Regions from separate parts of the Janthinobacterium sp. 35 genome, predicted to be linked through region 2. Evidence: predicted binding sites of a transcription regulator. Region 2 holds the regulator's gene; each other region holds the start of a gene.
What was found. The regulator LexA, encoded in region 2, represses DNA repair genes until DNA is damaged. The targets are predictions, from matches to a motif close to ACTGTATNNNNATACAGT.

Region 1 (3,664 bases), 1.4 Mb from region 2:
AAGCACCCGTTGCTTGTCTCAGAAAACCATCCCGACGTTTGTCACCACGTCTGGAAGAGGCGCTATTATAGGATGGCTAAAATCCTTCTGCAAGCGCTTTTTTCACTTTACTCTGTAATGCCCCACTGCGACAGCATCCACGCCATATTGAATGCATTCTCGGCAATCGCGTTATAGCGGCCCGACGCACCGCCGTGGCCGGCGCCCATATTCGTTTTCAGCAGCAGGGGATTGCCGTCAGTTTTATACGCGCGCAGCTTGGCCACATACTTGGCCGGTTCCCAGTACATGACCTGGCTGTCGTTCAGGCCCGTCGTCACCAGCATGGCGGGATAATTCTTGCGCGCAATGTTGTCGTAGGGCGAGTAGCTGAGCATGTAGTCGTAGGCCGCCTTCTGGTTCGGGTCGCCCCATTCCAGGTATTCGCCCGTCGTCAGGGGCAGGCTGGCATCCATCATGGTGTTCATCACGTCGACGAACGGTACGGCCGCGTGCACGGCGTGGAACAGTTCGGGACGCATGTTGACGACGGCGCCCATCAGCAAGCCGCCGGCGCTGCCGCCCTGGATGATCAGGCGGTTCGGGCTGGTCCATTTTTCGCGCACCAGGTAGTCGGCGCTGTCGATGAAGTCATTGAAGGTGTTTTTCTTCTTCATCAGCATGCCGTCTTCATGCCACGCCTCGCCCATGTCCGTGCCGCCGCGGATATGCGCCTGGGCATAGATGACGCCCCGCTCCAGCAGGCTGATGCGGCTGATGGCAAAACTGGCTTCCGTGGAAATGCCATACGAGCCATACGAGTACAGCAGCAGCGGCGCGGAACCGTCGAGCTTGACGCCTTTCTTGTAGACGATCCACAGCGGCACTTGCACGCCATCGCGCGCGGTCACCCACAGGCGCTGCGTGGTGTAGCGGCTGCCGTCAAAGCCGCCGACGATTTCCTGCTGTTTCAGCACCGTGCGCTTGCCATCCTGCATGCTGACGTCGATGACGGTGGGCGGCGTGACGGGCGACTGGTAGGACATGCGAAATTGCGTGGCGGAAAATTCGGGCGTGCCGGCCGCCGTGGCCAGGTAGACGGGGTCGTCGAACTGCACCGTCTTCCAGTTTTTATGCGCAAAATCAAAGATGCGCGCGCGGTTCAGGGCGCGCGCCTTTTCCATCACCACCAGGTAGCCCTGGAACACGTCGATGGACTGGATCACGGCGTCCTTGTTGTGCGGCACGACGGGTTTCCAGTTCTTTTGCTGCGGGGCAGTGACTGGCGCGCTGACGACGCGGAAATTCTTCGCGTCCTTGTTGGTCAGAATATACAGCTGGCCGTCGCGGTGTTCGATGCCGTAGCGGTGGCCTTTTTCGCGTTTCAGCACGGACTGGAAGCTGCCTTCCGGCTTGCTCGTTGGCAGCAGCAGCACTTCGCTCGTATCCGTGCTGCGCGCGGTGAGCATAAAGTAGCGATGATCGCGCGTGCGGCTCACGCCGATGGCGAATTGTTCCACTGGCTCGTGGTAGACCTGCTGCGGCGTGCCGCCCAGGGCCAGGCGGAACAAGCGGTCCGCGCGCTTGGTGGTGGCGTCTTCCTGCGTCAGCATCAGCGTGGCATTGTCCGCCGCCCAGGCCAAGGACGTGACTCTAGGCATGGTGTCGCCCAGCAACTTGCCCGTCTTCAAATCCTTGACATGCAGTTCGTACTGGCGGAAACCCGTCGTGTCGGTGGTGTAGGCCAGCAATTGCTCATTCGGGCTGATGGCAAACGCACGCACGGCAAAGAATTTGTGGCCTTCAGCCAATTGATTCTGGTCCAGCAGGATTTCCTCAGCTGCCTGCGCATCGTAGGCGCCATGTGCGCCGACAGGGCGGCGGCAATGCAGCGGGTATTGCTTGCCCGCTTCCGTGCGCGTGTAATAGTAAAAGTTACCCTGGCGCGCAGGCACGGACAGGTCCACTTCCTGCATGCGGCCCTTGATCTCCGCAGTCACCTTGTCGGCCAGCGGCTGGATGGGGGCCGTGACGGCCGCCGTGTAGGCGTTTTCCGCATTCAGGTAGTCGATCACGGCAGGATCGGTCTTCTTTTGCAGCCAGCGGTAGTCGTCCGTGACGAGCGTGCCGTGGCGCGTTTCCTGCCAGGCTGTCTTGGCGGCGACCGGCGCGGTGGGCGTGGCAACGGTGGTGGTGGTGTCGGCCAGCGCGGATGGCGCCAGGGTGGACAACAGCAGGGCCGGCAGGATGGATGACCAGGCGGACCGGCGGCGCGCAGCGTGATGGGTAATGGACAAGGCGACTCCTTTGAATAGTTGTGTCAGGATTGTAATCTTGCCATTGAGAAAAGCAACTGCCAGGCACCACCAATGCGTGCGTTTCAACTTGCATCCACGGGCATTTCCAGCGATACTGTATATAACTACAGTATCCTGCCGCGAGGTGTCCTTGACCACATCTGCCTGCCCACTTCCCGAGCCACCCGCCCGCCGCTGGATAGCCCACCTGGACATGGATGCCTTCTTTGCCTCCGTGGAACTGCTGAAATATCCCGAATTGCGCGGCGAAGCCGTCGTCATTGGCGGCGGGCGCCTGCAGCAACCCATGCTGCTGGAAGATGGCACGCGGCAGTTTGCGCGCATGCGCGACTACGTGGGGCGCGGCGTCGTCACCACTTCCACCTATGCGGCGCGCAAGTTTGGCGTGTTTTCCGCCATGGGCATCATGAAGGCGGCGAAATTGGCGCCCGACAGCATCCTGTTGCCCGCCGACTTCGAGGCCTACCGTGAATACTCCGCCCGCTTCAAGCAAGCCGTGGCCCAGTTGTGTCCCATCATCCAGAACGTGGGCATCGATGAAATCTATGTCGACCTGACGGAATACGGCGAGCAGGCGCCGGCCATGGCGGCGCGCCTGAAGGCGGCCGTGTTCGAGGCGACGGGCCTGTCGTGCTCGGTCGGCCTGGCGCCCAACAAATTGCTGGCAAAAATCTGTTCCGACCTGGAAAAGCCCGATGGCTTGACCATTTTGTCGCCCGAGGATATCGAAACCAGGGTCTGGCCCTTGCCGGCAAAAAAGATCAACGGCATCGGCCCGAAGGCGACGGCCAAGCTGGAAGCGCTGGGCATAGTGACCATCGGCGAGCTGGCGCGGGCCGATCTCACCATGCTGCGCACGCAGTTCGGCGACCTGTACACGGGCTGGCTGCGCCAGGCGGCGCTGGGCATCGACGAGCGGCCCGTGCAGACGAGCCGGGAAACCAAGTCCGTCAGCCGCGAGACGACGTTCGAGCGCGACTTGCAGGTGGTGCGCGACCGCGCCACCCTGTCGGAAAAGCTGGAAAGCCTGTGCACGCGCGTGGCGGGCGACCTGGATAAACAATCGCTGGCGGGGCGCACGGTGGGCATCAAGCTGCGCTTCGAGGATTTCAGCACCGTTACGCGCGACATCACCTTGCCCAGCGCCACGGCGGACGCCGCCGCCATCCTGCGCGCCAGCCGCGATTGTCTGCGGCGCGTGCCCTTTGACAAGAAAATCCGCCTGCTGGGCGTGCGCATCTCGACCTTGTCCGATCCGGCCATCGTGACGCGGCAGGCGCCAGCCCAGGCGGAGCTGTTTCCCAGGCTCTAGCGGCGTTTCCTGCAAGATACATACCGCGCCGGACCGCGCTTTTGACGGCATTTTC
Region 2 (3,664 bases):
TGCCGATTCCCGATTCCTCGCGTCCTGCCGCCATCCAGCTGGCACTGGCGCTGAACCTGGAATACCGCGAAGGTTTCATCAAGAACCGCTACATCGGCCGTACTTTCATCATGCCGGGCCAGGCGGCGCGCAAGAAATCCGTGCGCCAGAAGCTCAATGCGATCCCGTCCGAATTCAAGGATAAAGTCGTGTTGCTGGTCGACGATTCCATCGTGCGCGGCACCACCAGCCGTGAAATCGTGCAGATGGCACGCGAAGCGGGCGCGACGAAGGTCATCTTCGCCTCGGCCGCGCCACCGGTGATCTACCCGAACGTGTACGGCATCGATATGCCGACGCGCGACGAGCTGATCGCCTATGGCCGCACGACGGAAGAAGTGTGCCGCGAAATCACGGCCGATTACCTGGTGTACCAGGATATCGGCGCGTTGAAGCAGGCGATTGCCGACGTCAATCCGGCCCTGACGAACTTCGAGGCTTCGTGCTTCGATGGCGTGTACGTGACGGGCGACGTGTCGCAGGAATACCTGGATCGCCTGGAATATGCGCGCCACCATCCGAAGGCGGCAGCGCCGGAAGATACGCCACGTTCCCAGCTGAACCTGAACCTCGCCACCACCGAAGGGTGATGTGGAGCCCGGCTATGGCCGGGCTTTTTTTTCGGGGTCAGACCCGTCGGGTCTGACCCCAGCACTTGCCTTGGGTTAAGCGGCAAATCGAACTCCGGAACTTCCACCATGACCACCAAAAAAACCTACGGCTTTACCACCACCATCCTGCATAACGACCGCCGCAAGGGTATCGAGCACGGCTCGCTGCACAAACCTGTGCACACCTCCGTCGCCTTCGGCTACAGCGACGCACGCCAGCTCGCTTCCGTGTTCCAGGGCAAGGAGCCCGGTTTCCGCTACGGCCGCCAGGGCAATCCGACGGTGTCCGCGCTGGAAGACAAGGTCAACAAGATGGAAGATGGCGTGGCCACCTTGTGTTTCGCCACCGGCATGGGCGCCATCGGCGCCGTGGTGCAGTCGCTGCTGCGCGCGGGCGACCATGTGGTGTCGTCGGCCTTTTTGTTTGGCAATACCAACAGCCTGTGGCAAACGGTGACGGGGCAGGGCATCGCCGTCTCCTTCGTCGACGCCACCGAGGTGGCCAACGTGGCGGCCGCCATCACGCCGCAAACGCGGATTGTTTTCGTGGAAACCATCGCCAATCCACGCACGCAGATCGCCGACCTGGCAAAGATCGGCGCCTTGTGCAAGGAACGCGGCATTTTGTACATCGTCGACAACACCATGACGACGCCTTACCTGTTCCGCCCGAAAGCGGTGGGCGCGGGCCTGGTGGTCAATGCGCTGACGAAATCCATCGGCGGCCACGGCAATGCGCTGGGCGGCAGCTTGACGGACACGGGCGTGTTCGACTGGACGCAGTACCCGAACATTTTCGACAATTATAAAAAGGCGGCGCCCGCGCAGTGGGGCATCGCGCAAATCCGCGCCAAGGCCTTGCGCGACTTCGGCGCATCGCTGGGCCCGGAAGCGGCGCACCATATCGCCGTCGGCGCGGAAACCATGGCCTTGCGCATGGACCGCACCTGTTCCAATGCCCTGGCGCTGGCCAGCATGCTGGCCGCCGACCCGCGCGTGGCGGCAGTGCATTACCCGGGCTTGGCGTCGCACCCGCAGCACGCGCTGGCGACGGACTTGTTCCGCAGCTATGGCTCGCTGTTCAGCTTTGAATTAAAAGATGGCATCGATTGCTTCGATTTCCTGAATCGTTTGAATCTGGCCATTCCAGCGAGCAACCTCGGTGACACGCGCACCCTGGTCATTCCCGTCGCCCACACGATCTTTTATGAGATGGGTGCCGAGCGCCGCGCCAGCATGGGCATTGCCGAGTCCTTGATCCGCGTGTCGGTGGGTATTGAGGATGAGGCCGATTTGCTCGAGGATTTCCGTAGCGCGCTGGATGTATAAAACGCCTGGACAATAAAAAAGGGCCGCAACAGTCATGCTGTTGCGGCCCTTTTTGCATGTACTTGATTAATGCCAGCTGCGCATCAGTCCCACTGCCAAACCTTCCAGTGCAAACTCATCTTCCGGCGACACGGTAATGACCTTGAAGTCGGGATTTTCCGGCAGCAGTTCGATGACGGAACCCGTCTTCTTGTAGCGCTTGACGGTGACTTCGTCGCCGATGCGGGCCACGACGATCTGGCCGTTTTTGGCGCTGTCGACCTTCTTGACGGCCAATAAGTCGCCATCCATGATGCCGGCGTCGCGCATGGACCAGCCGCGTACTTTCAGCAGGAAGTCGGGCTTGGCCGAGAACAGGGCCGGGTCCACGTTGTAGCTAGCTTCCAGGTTTTCCTGTGCCAGGATGGGCGAGCCTGCCGCCACCCGGCCGATCAGGGGCAGCGACATCAGCAGCGCTGCCGGCACCTTCGATGGCGCTGCTTCGGCTGCCGCACCGATCAGGCGGATGCCGCGCGAGGTGCCAGGCGAAATCTCGATCGCGCCCTTGCGGGCCAGGGCTTGCAAATGCTCTTCGGCCGCATTGGCCGATTTGAAACCCAGTTCATTGGCGATTTCGGCACGGGTGGGAGGAAAACCCGTGTTTTCAATCGCGTCCTTGATCAGGTTCAGGATTTGTTCTTGTCGTGCTGTCAGCTTGATCATGAGCGGTGGGTGCATACTAAAATGCTGTCTATATGAACAGTCTGTATTTTTGTACAGTATCGCCCACTATGCAAGGGGATTTCGGTTATTTGCGCGAATTTCGTGCGAAATACTGGAATGGGCAGGAAAAAACGCCTGGCCTGCCCCGTGCGCGGGCCGCTTGTTGAAGGAATGATTGAAACGTTTGCAAAAGGCGGTTATAATCTTCGGCTGACCTTCCCACACCCGTCTTGACGCCGGGGTGGGCGATTATCAATCCGACCTGAAGGAGTTTGCATGCGTCATTATGAAATAGTCTTTATCGTCCATCCGGACCAGAGCGAGCAAGTGCCCGCGATGATCGAACGTTACAAAGCCAGCGTAACCACCCGCGGCGGTTCGGTTCACCGCGTGGAAGATTGGGGCCGCCGTCAAATGGCTTACTCGATCCAAAAGCTGCCTAAAGCACACTACATCTGCCTGAACATCGAATGCGACAACGAGACCCTGGTCGAGTTGGAAACAGCATTCAAATTCAATGATGCCGTGTTGCGTCACCTGACCGTTAAAATGAAGAAAGCTGAAACAGCTCCTTCGCCGATGATGAAATCGGTACAACGCGAAGACGCGGCCAAAAGCCACCGCACCGAAGCACCAGCAGCCGCTCCTGCCGCAGCAGCAGCTTAATTCTTGACCAGGATCGTGCGCTGAACCAGCTACAAGTAACCGCCATCATTGCCGAGCGCGAAATATTGCGCTATACCCCGGCAGGGCTGCCGATTGTGAATGCAGTATTGCAACACAGTTCGCAGCAGATGGAAGCAGGGATTGCCCGTTTGACCGAGTTTGATGTTGCCGCGCTAGCCGCTGGCGAAATTTCAGGCCGGTTCAGCCAGGCAAGCTTGGGCGGGGTGTATCAGTTCACGGGTTTCCTGGCCAGGAAGAGCCGCAACAGCAAGAGTTTGGTGTTTCACATCATTGATTTTAGTGCAGTCAATTCTGAC
Region 3 (3,664 bases), 190 kb from region 2:
CCGGCACCATAGAAACCCACCAGGCAGCGCACCCACGGGAAGATGGCGATGTCGGCAATCGTGTACTGGCTACCCATGATCCAGTCGCGGCCCTGCAGGCGCTGCTCGAGCACGCCCAGCAGGCGCCTGGCCTCGCCGAGATAGCGCTCGAGCGGACGCTTGTCTGCGTAGTCCTTGCCGGCGAATTTATGGAAGAAGCCCACCTGGCCAAACATGGGGCCGATACCGCCCATCTGGAACATCAGCCATTGTATTGTTTCATAGCGCAGGCCCGCGTCCTGCGGCAGGAACTTGCCCGTCTTTTCCGCCAAGTACAGCAGGATGGCGCCCGACTCGAACAGCGCCAGCGGCTGGCCGCCGGGACCGTCCGGGTCGAGGATGGCGGGAATCTTGTTGTTCGGATTGAGCGACAGGAAGGCGGGCGACAGCTGCTCGTTCTGCTCGAAGCTGACCAGGTGCGGCTCGTACGCCAGGCCCAGCTCTTCCAGCAGGATCGAGACCTTGATGCCGTTCGGCGTGGGCAGCGAATACAGCTGCAGGCGCTCGGGATGCAGTGCAGGCCATTTTTCGGTGATGGGGAAGTCGGAAAGTTGGGACATGGAAATCCTTATTCAAGTGGTTGACGCAGCGCAAGCAAGAAAGCAAGAAAGCAAGTATAGCCAAGCATGGCCGTTTCAGCAGGACAGCACATTCAGCCAAACAAGCCATGCAAAAACCAGCGCGGCGCGGCGTCTTCTGCGCTGCCGGCGATGCGTTCGCGGTAGACCCAGTAATGGGCATGGTCGCGTCCTTCCGCAATAAAATAATCGCGCGCCTGCGACTGGCCCCACCAGCCCGCCTCGATGCGCTCGGCAACGGACACCATTTTCAAAGGCGAGCCATAGAAGGGCCTGTGTTCGCGCATCAACAGGGCGATGGGCTGGGCCAGCAGCCAGCCGGGACGGGGCATGCCGGGCAAGCCGGGCGGCAAGTCGGGTAGCGCGCTTCTTGAAACGGGCTTGGCCGGCAGCGGCAGCCACTGGTTGGCCGCTTCGGGCCGGTAATCGGCGCGCGGCACTGCCTGCAAGACATTCTCGGTGCCCAGGCGCGCCACCAGCAATTCCAGCAAGCGCTGGCGCTCCTGCGGCGTGCCGCCCGGCTCGGGAAACAGGCTCTCGCTGGGCGGCGCCATCGGCTGCACCTGCAGCGCTTCCAGGGTCAGGCCGATCACGGGGGCGTCCAGCACCAGCTGCGCCAGGCGCTCCTTGAGCAAACGTACCAGGTGCTCGTCGCGCCAGACGGCCTCGCCCAGCGCCAGGTCGATGACGGTGGGCGCGCGCGCCACCCTGCCCCGCTCGTGCGCCAGCAGCAGCTGTATGCGCTCGACGGCAAATTGCCGCGCGCACAGCCAGCCCGTCATTTGCTGCAGCAGGCGGCGCGCGCCGAACAGCAGCGCGTCCGCGTGCTCGACGCGGTCGAACAATTCCAGGCTGGCGCGAAACGTGGGCGGCGCTTCGAGCCAGACGAACAGTTCCGTGCTGTGGCCATGCGCGTCGTCGAGCATCTCCAGCACGGCGGCGCCGCAACGGCGCTGCAAGCCGGGCCGGGGCAAGTGGCGCAGCTGCCCCAGGGTGCGGCAGCCGATGCCCTCGAACCAATCGAGCCAGGGGCGTGCGGGCGGCAGCAAGGCGCACGGCAGGCCGTCGAGGCGGCGCACCAGACTGGCCATGCTCAAGGTCCGGCCCCGGCGCGTGCCGGCGCGCGCCAGCAGCCAGGCGCCGCGCGCCGTGGGCGCACACGACAGCTGGGCCGTATAGCCCAGCGCGCGCAAGCTGGCCGCAATCTGCCGGCACAGGGCGCGCACGCCGCCGAACAGGCGCAGGCTGGCGCCCGCGTCGACCAGCAGGGTCGCTTCCTCGCCCTGCGCCACCAGCGGCGAGTATTGCAGCAGCGCCAGCGCCACCGCTTGCAGGGCCTGCGCTTCCAGTTCGGGCGAGCGTTCGTGCAGGCGCGCCTGCGGCGCCAGCATCAGCACGCCGCCACGGCGCATGCCCGGCTTGACGCCGGCCGCCCGCGCCAGCGGCGACAGGGCCATCACTTGCTCCTGCTCCAGCACCACGCCCAGCTGGTCAGCCGACCAGCGCGGGCAAAACACTTCGAGCGGAAGCCGGGGCAGGCACAGGCCGATCCAGAGTCGCATGGCGTCGCAATAATGAAGGAGGTTGCAGGGGCAGGAACAGGGGCGCGTCGCGCTGCGGCCCCCTGCGCTTGATGAAGCCGATCTCGATGCCGCCGGCGGCCGGGCGCACGGACAGGCGCAGCGGCGCCGGCGACGCATCCTGCGCGCCGTGCAAGGGGCGCAGCATGCAGAACAGGGTGTTGCCGCCTTGCGCGGCCAGGTGCAGCCGGCGCAGGCTGTCGGCGCGCACGTGCGACTGCCAGAACAGCAAGGCGCCGCAACTGCCGCTGCGCAAGATGTTTTCCGCTGCCCACAAGGCATCCTTGCTGCCGGCGCTTTTGAGCCACAGCAGTTGCGACGGCGCCAGACCCTGCGCGGCCAGGGCCAGCGCCTGCGGCGGATGCGGTGGCTGCAGCAGCACGATGGGCAAGCCCGGCAGCTGCGCCAGCGCGGGCGCCAGCAGCCGCAATTCGCCGCTGCCCGGCTGCTGCACCAGCAGATCGATGAGGCTGCCGCTGGGCCAGCCGCCGCCGGGCAGCTGCGCCGACAGGGCGGCAAAGCCCGTGTCCAGGCAGCGCGTGGCGCCCTGCCCCAGCTGCGATGCGCGCCATAAAGACGGGTGCAAGGCTTCCGGCGAGGCCATCAATTGTGAATGTTGCATCATTAGATAGAGAGATAAATACTGTATGCATATACAGTACTATCCAGTCCCGCTTTTGGCAAGGATTATCTGTCGGATAGCGTGCCCGGGGCCGCTCCGCCACGTCCGAAAAACCCCGTTTCTGGCATCGATTGCTGTACCATAAGCACTCTCCTTACCGTCTGGCAAAGTACCAGTCGGCTTCCTCCGTCCATAAGGAAATGCATTTGACTACCATCCAACTCATCAGCGCCATCGTCTTCGGCCTTGCGCTCATCCACACCTTCGCCGCCAAGTCGTTTGAAACATTGTCGCAGCGCCACCCCCGCCATGCGGGCTTGCTGCATTTGCTGGGCGAAGTGGAAGTCGTGTTCGGCTTCTGGGCCTTCATACTGATCATCATCATGGCCTTTGTCTCGGGCGGCGAGGCGGCCATCGAGTATGCCGAATCGCGCCAGTACACGGAACCGCTGTTCGTCTTTGTCGTCATGGTGGTGGCCGCCTCGCGCCCCGTGCTCGACGCCGTGCAGCGCCTGCTCAAGGGCGTGGCGCGCGTGATGCCGCTGCGCACGGAACTGGCCCTCGTCTGGCTGGGACTGGCGCTCGTGCCCCTGACGGGCTCGATGATCACGGAACCGGCCGCCATGACCCTGGCCGCGCTGATGCTGGCGCCGCAAATCTTCCGTCCGGGCATCCCCGAATGGCTGAAATATGGCGCGCTGGGCGTGCTGTTCGTCAACGTTTCCATCGGCGGCACCCTGACTTCGTACGCGGCCCCGCCCGTGCTGATGGTGGCCACCACGTGGAACTGGGACAGCGCCTACATGGCCAGCCATTTCGGCTGGAAAGCCGCCATCGCCGTGCTG
Region 4 (3,664 bases), 1.0 Mb from region 2:
GCGCACGGGCGTGCCGTGGATGGTGTCGTTGCGAAACAGCACCATGCCGCTGCGGTATTTGTCGGGCTCTTGCGGCGGCGGCAAGTCGCGGTCGCCATCGAGGTATTCGCCGCGCCCGCCCACCACCAGGTAATACAGGGTGTCGACATCGTCGGCGCGCAGGAAGTCGCGGCCGCTGCGATTCTTGTCCGGCACGCGGCGCAGCAGCGCGCCGTCGGCCTGCTTGACTTGCTGCGTCAGCACCGTCACGCTGTCTTCCAGCGCATGGTCGAACGGTTGATTGGCGATACCCTTGGCCACCAAGTAGGTGATGGCGATGCTCATCGGCCACAGCAGCAGCAAGGGCGCCAGCATCCAGTCGAGGATTTCGCCAAACAGCGAATGCTCGATGGTGTCATCCTGCTCCGTGGTGGGCGGCTCGAACCAGTCGTCGTCGTCCACCTCGTCCGCTGGCGCTTCGCGCGCCTTCACTTGCTGGCGGGGCCGCTGGCCGGGCCTGCCGCTTCGCTCGCTTCGGCGTTCAGGCGCGCCGCTTCCGAGTATTTTTCCAGGCAATAGCCGAGGCCGCGCACGGTGGCGATGCGCACCCCGCCCACCTCGATCTTCTTGCGCAGCCGGTGCACATACACCTCGATGGCGTTGTTCGACACTTCTTCACCCCATTCGCACAGGTGGTCGACCAGTTGCTCTTTCGAGACGAGGCGGCCGGTGCGGCCCAGCAGGATTTCCAGCAAGCCCAGTTCGCGCGCCGACAGGTCGAGCATCTGGTCGTTGATGTAGGCGCTGCGCCCCACCTGGTCGTAGCTGAGGGGGCCGTGCTTGATGACGGTGGCGCCGCCACCGGCGCCGCGGCGTGTCAGGGCGCGCACTCTTGCCTCCAGTTCCGACAGGGCGAACGGCTTGGCCATATAATCATCGGCACCGAGGTCGAGGCCATTCACGCGTTGTTCGATGGAATCGGCAGCCGTCAGGATCAGCACCGGCAGCAGCGAGGCGCGCGCGCGCAGGCGGCGCAGCACCTCCAGGCCGGACATCTTCGGCAGGCCCAAATCGAGGATCAGCAGGTCGAATTCCTGGGTGGACAGGGCCGTATCGGCCTCCTGGCCGGTCTTCACGTAGTCGATGGCATAACCGGACTGGCGCAGCGAGCGGGTCAGGCCATCGGCCAGCACGCTGTCATCTTCGGCAAGTAAAATACGCATGGTGCACTTCCTATGCTTGCAACATCAGGACATCTGAAGTGTGTATTGTGTTTCATTTTCCGCAAGGTGGATAGTTTTTGTGAAAAACCAGGGTTGTATTGATCTGTTTCAAAACAAATCCACGTTCCGCTTGCATTGATCACTGTTTTTTTATACAGTACTGTCTGTGTAAAGAATTTAACCCACTGGCGCTATCGCAGGCTGCAGGATTCAACTGGATTCGCAACTGTAGAACGGCTGAAAGAACATATGGACGATAAAAAAGCTGTAGTACCCGCATCGGAAAAAGCCAAGGCGCTCGCCGCCGCACTGGCGCAGATCGAGAAGCAGTTTGGCAAAGGTTCGGTCATGCGCATGGATGCCAGCGCGGTGATCGAAGAAGTGCAAGTCGTGTCGACCGGTTCGCTCGGCCTCGATATCGCGCTGGGCGTAGGCGGCTTGCCGCGCGGCCGCGTGGTGGAAATCTACGGTCCTGAATCGTCGGGTAAAACCACCTTGACCCTGCAAACCATTGCTGAAATGCAAAAACTCGGCGGCACGTGCGCCTTTATCGATGCCGAGCACGCGCTCGACGTCGGTTACGCGCAAAAGCTGGGTGTTAACCTGCACGAATTGCTGATCTCGCAACCGGACACGGGCGAGCAGGCACTGGAAATCTGCGACGCCCTCGTGCGTTCGGGCAGCGTCGACCTGGTCGTCATCGACTCCGTGGCCGCACTGACGCCACGCGCCGAGATCGAAGGCGACATGGGCGACTCGCTGCCAGGCTTGCAAGCGCGTCTGATGTCGCAAGCCCTGCGTAAATTGACCGGTTCCATCAACCGCACCAATACCCTGGTCATCTTCATCAACCAGATCCGCATGAAGATCGGCGTGATGTTCGGCAGCCCTGAAACCACCACCGGCGGCAATGCGCTGAAATTCTACGCCTCCGTGCGCCTCGATATCCGCCGCACCGGCTCGATCAAGTCCGGCGATGAAGTGATTGGCAACGAAACCAAGGTCAAGGTCGTCAAGAACAAGATCGCGCCACCGTTCAAGGAAGCGCACTTCGACATCCTGTACGGCGCCGGCACCTCGCGCGAAGGCGAAATCCTGGACCTGGGCTCGGATGCCAAGATCGTGGAAAAATCCGGTTCGTGGTACAGCTACAACGGCGAACGCATCGGCCAGGGCAAGGACAACGCCCGCGCCTTCCTGCAAGAGCGTCCGGCGCTGGCCCGCGAAATCGAAAACAAGGTCCGCGCGTCGCTGGGCGTGCGCGAACTGCCACCGCTGGCTGCTGAAAAGCCGGAAAAAGCGGATAAAGCCGCCGACAAGGCTGCCAAGGCGGAAGCCAAGGCAGAGTAGGTCGGATTGGCGCGGCAAAGCCGTGCGTAATCCGACAACACCACAGACGTCAACAATGTTGTCGGATTACGGCCCAAGGGGCCTGATCCGACCTACGCATGGCTTGCCGCAAGGTAGGACCCTGATCGCCGTCCCGCGCTGTTGCGCCGGGCGGCGATTGTGTTTGGGTGCTGTGATCGTGGAATGAAAGACAAGGTGGGTGTATGGCTGCAGTACAACTAAGCCTGAAGGGCAGGGCGCTCCGCTTTCTGTCGATGCGCGAGCATAGCCGCATGGAATTGCGGCGCAAGCTGCAGCGCCATGCGCAGGAAGGCGATGATGTGGAAGCCTTGCTCGACAGCCTGGAGCAAGCCAACTGGCTGTCGCAGGAGCGCTTTTCCGAATCGCTGATCCATCGCCGCTCGGCCCGTTTCGGCAATAGCCGCATCATGGCGGAATTGCAAAGCCATGGCATAGGCGGTGAGGCGCTGCAGGAACTCAAGGCGGGCCTGGCCGAAGGCGAGACCGCGCGCGCCTGCGAAGTGTGGCGCCGCAAATTCGGTGAAGTGGCGCAGGATGCCGAACAGCGCAACAAGCAGGTGCGCTTCCTGATGCAACGCGGCTTTTCGCAGCGCGCCGTGCAGGTGGCCTTGAAAGGCCTGGAGCCCGACGATGAGTAATATTTATTAACTTGACAGCAAGGATCAGTTATTCTGCCTAATTGCTGCTGCGCATGTTGCGTCCCAGCTTTTTTACTTGATATACGGGACACCTGATGAGCGCTTGGCATGCCGGCTACACGGCCGAAACCGCATACACTTACGGCTATTACACGGAATTGAACCCCTTGCGCATACAGTTGTTGCTGCTGAGCTGGGGCATACAGCCGCCGAAGGTCAGCACCGCATGCGAACTGGGCTTTGGCCAGGGCATGACCGTCAATATCCATGCCGCAGCGTCCGGCACACGCTGGTATGGCACCGATTTCAATCCGGCCCAGACTGCCTTTGCGCAGGAACTGGCCGAGGTCTCCGGCAATGGCGCCGTGCTGTCGGAACAATCGTTCCAGGATTTTTGCGCCCGCAGCGACCTGCCTGACTTCGATTTCATCGCCCTGCACGGTATCTGGAGCT

Region 1: a site for LexA is predicted at 2,391-2,408, ahead of dinB (DNA polymerase IV). Genes of this name have one in related genera too.
Region 3: a site for LexA is predicted at 2,840-2,857, ahead of imuA (translesion DNA synthesis-associated protein ImuA). Genes of this name have one in related genera too.
Region 4: a site for LexA is predicted at 1,344-1,361, ahead of recA (recombinase RecA). Genes of this name have one in related genera too.

The regions. Positions count from the first base shown of each region.
Region 1 covers NZ_PEFN01000001.1:2,843,102-2,846,765, forward strand. Annotated here, with positions in the region: tRNA gene CLU93_RS12695 (tRNA-Val) at 1-8, opposite strand, end outside; gene CLU93_RS12700 (S9 family peptidase) at 108-2,276, opposite strand; gene dinB (DNA polymerase IV) at 2,428-3,609, shown strand.
Region 2 covers NZ_PEFN01000001.1:4,224,956-4,228,619, forward strand. Annotated here, with positions in the region: gene purF (amidophosphoribosyltransferase) at 1-629, shown strand, start outside; gene CLU93_RS18840 (cystathionine gamma-synthase family protein) at 738-1,979, shown strand; gene lexA (transcriptional repressor LexA) at 2,046-2,681, opposite strand; gene rpsF (30S ribosomal protein S6) at 2,958-3,347, shown strand; gene priB (primosomal replication protein N) at 3,368-3,664, shown strand, end outside.
Region 3 covers NZ_PEFN01000001.1:4,039,177-4,042,840, reverse strand. Annotated here, with positions in the region: gene CLU93_RS18030 (glutathione S-transferase N-terminal domain-containing protein) at 1-599, opposite strand, end outside; gene CLU93_RS18025 (Y-family DNA polymerase) at 692-2,179, opposite strand; gene imuA (translesion DNA synthesis-associated protein ImuA) at 2,109-2,819, opposite strand; gene CLU93_RS18015 (putative Na+/H+ antiporter) at 3,026-3,664, shown strand, end outside.
Region 4 covers NZ_PEFN01000001.1:3,223,214-3,226,877, forward strand. Annotated here, with positions in the region: gene CLU93_RS14325 (sensor histidine kinase) at 1-471, opposite strand, end outside; gene CLU93_RS14330 (response regulator) at 468-1,202, opposite strand; gene recA (recombinase RecA) at 1,452-2,552, shown strand; gene recX (recombination regulator RecX) at 2,756-3,211, shown strand; gene CLU93_RS14345 (class I SAM-dependent methyltransferase) at 3,307-3,664, shown strand, end outside.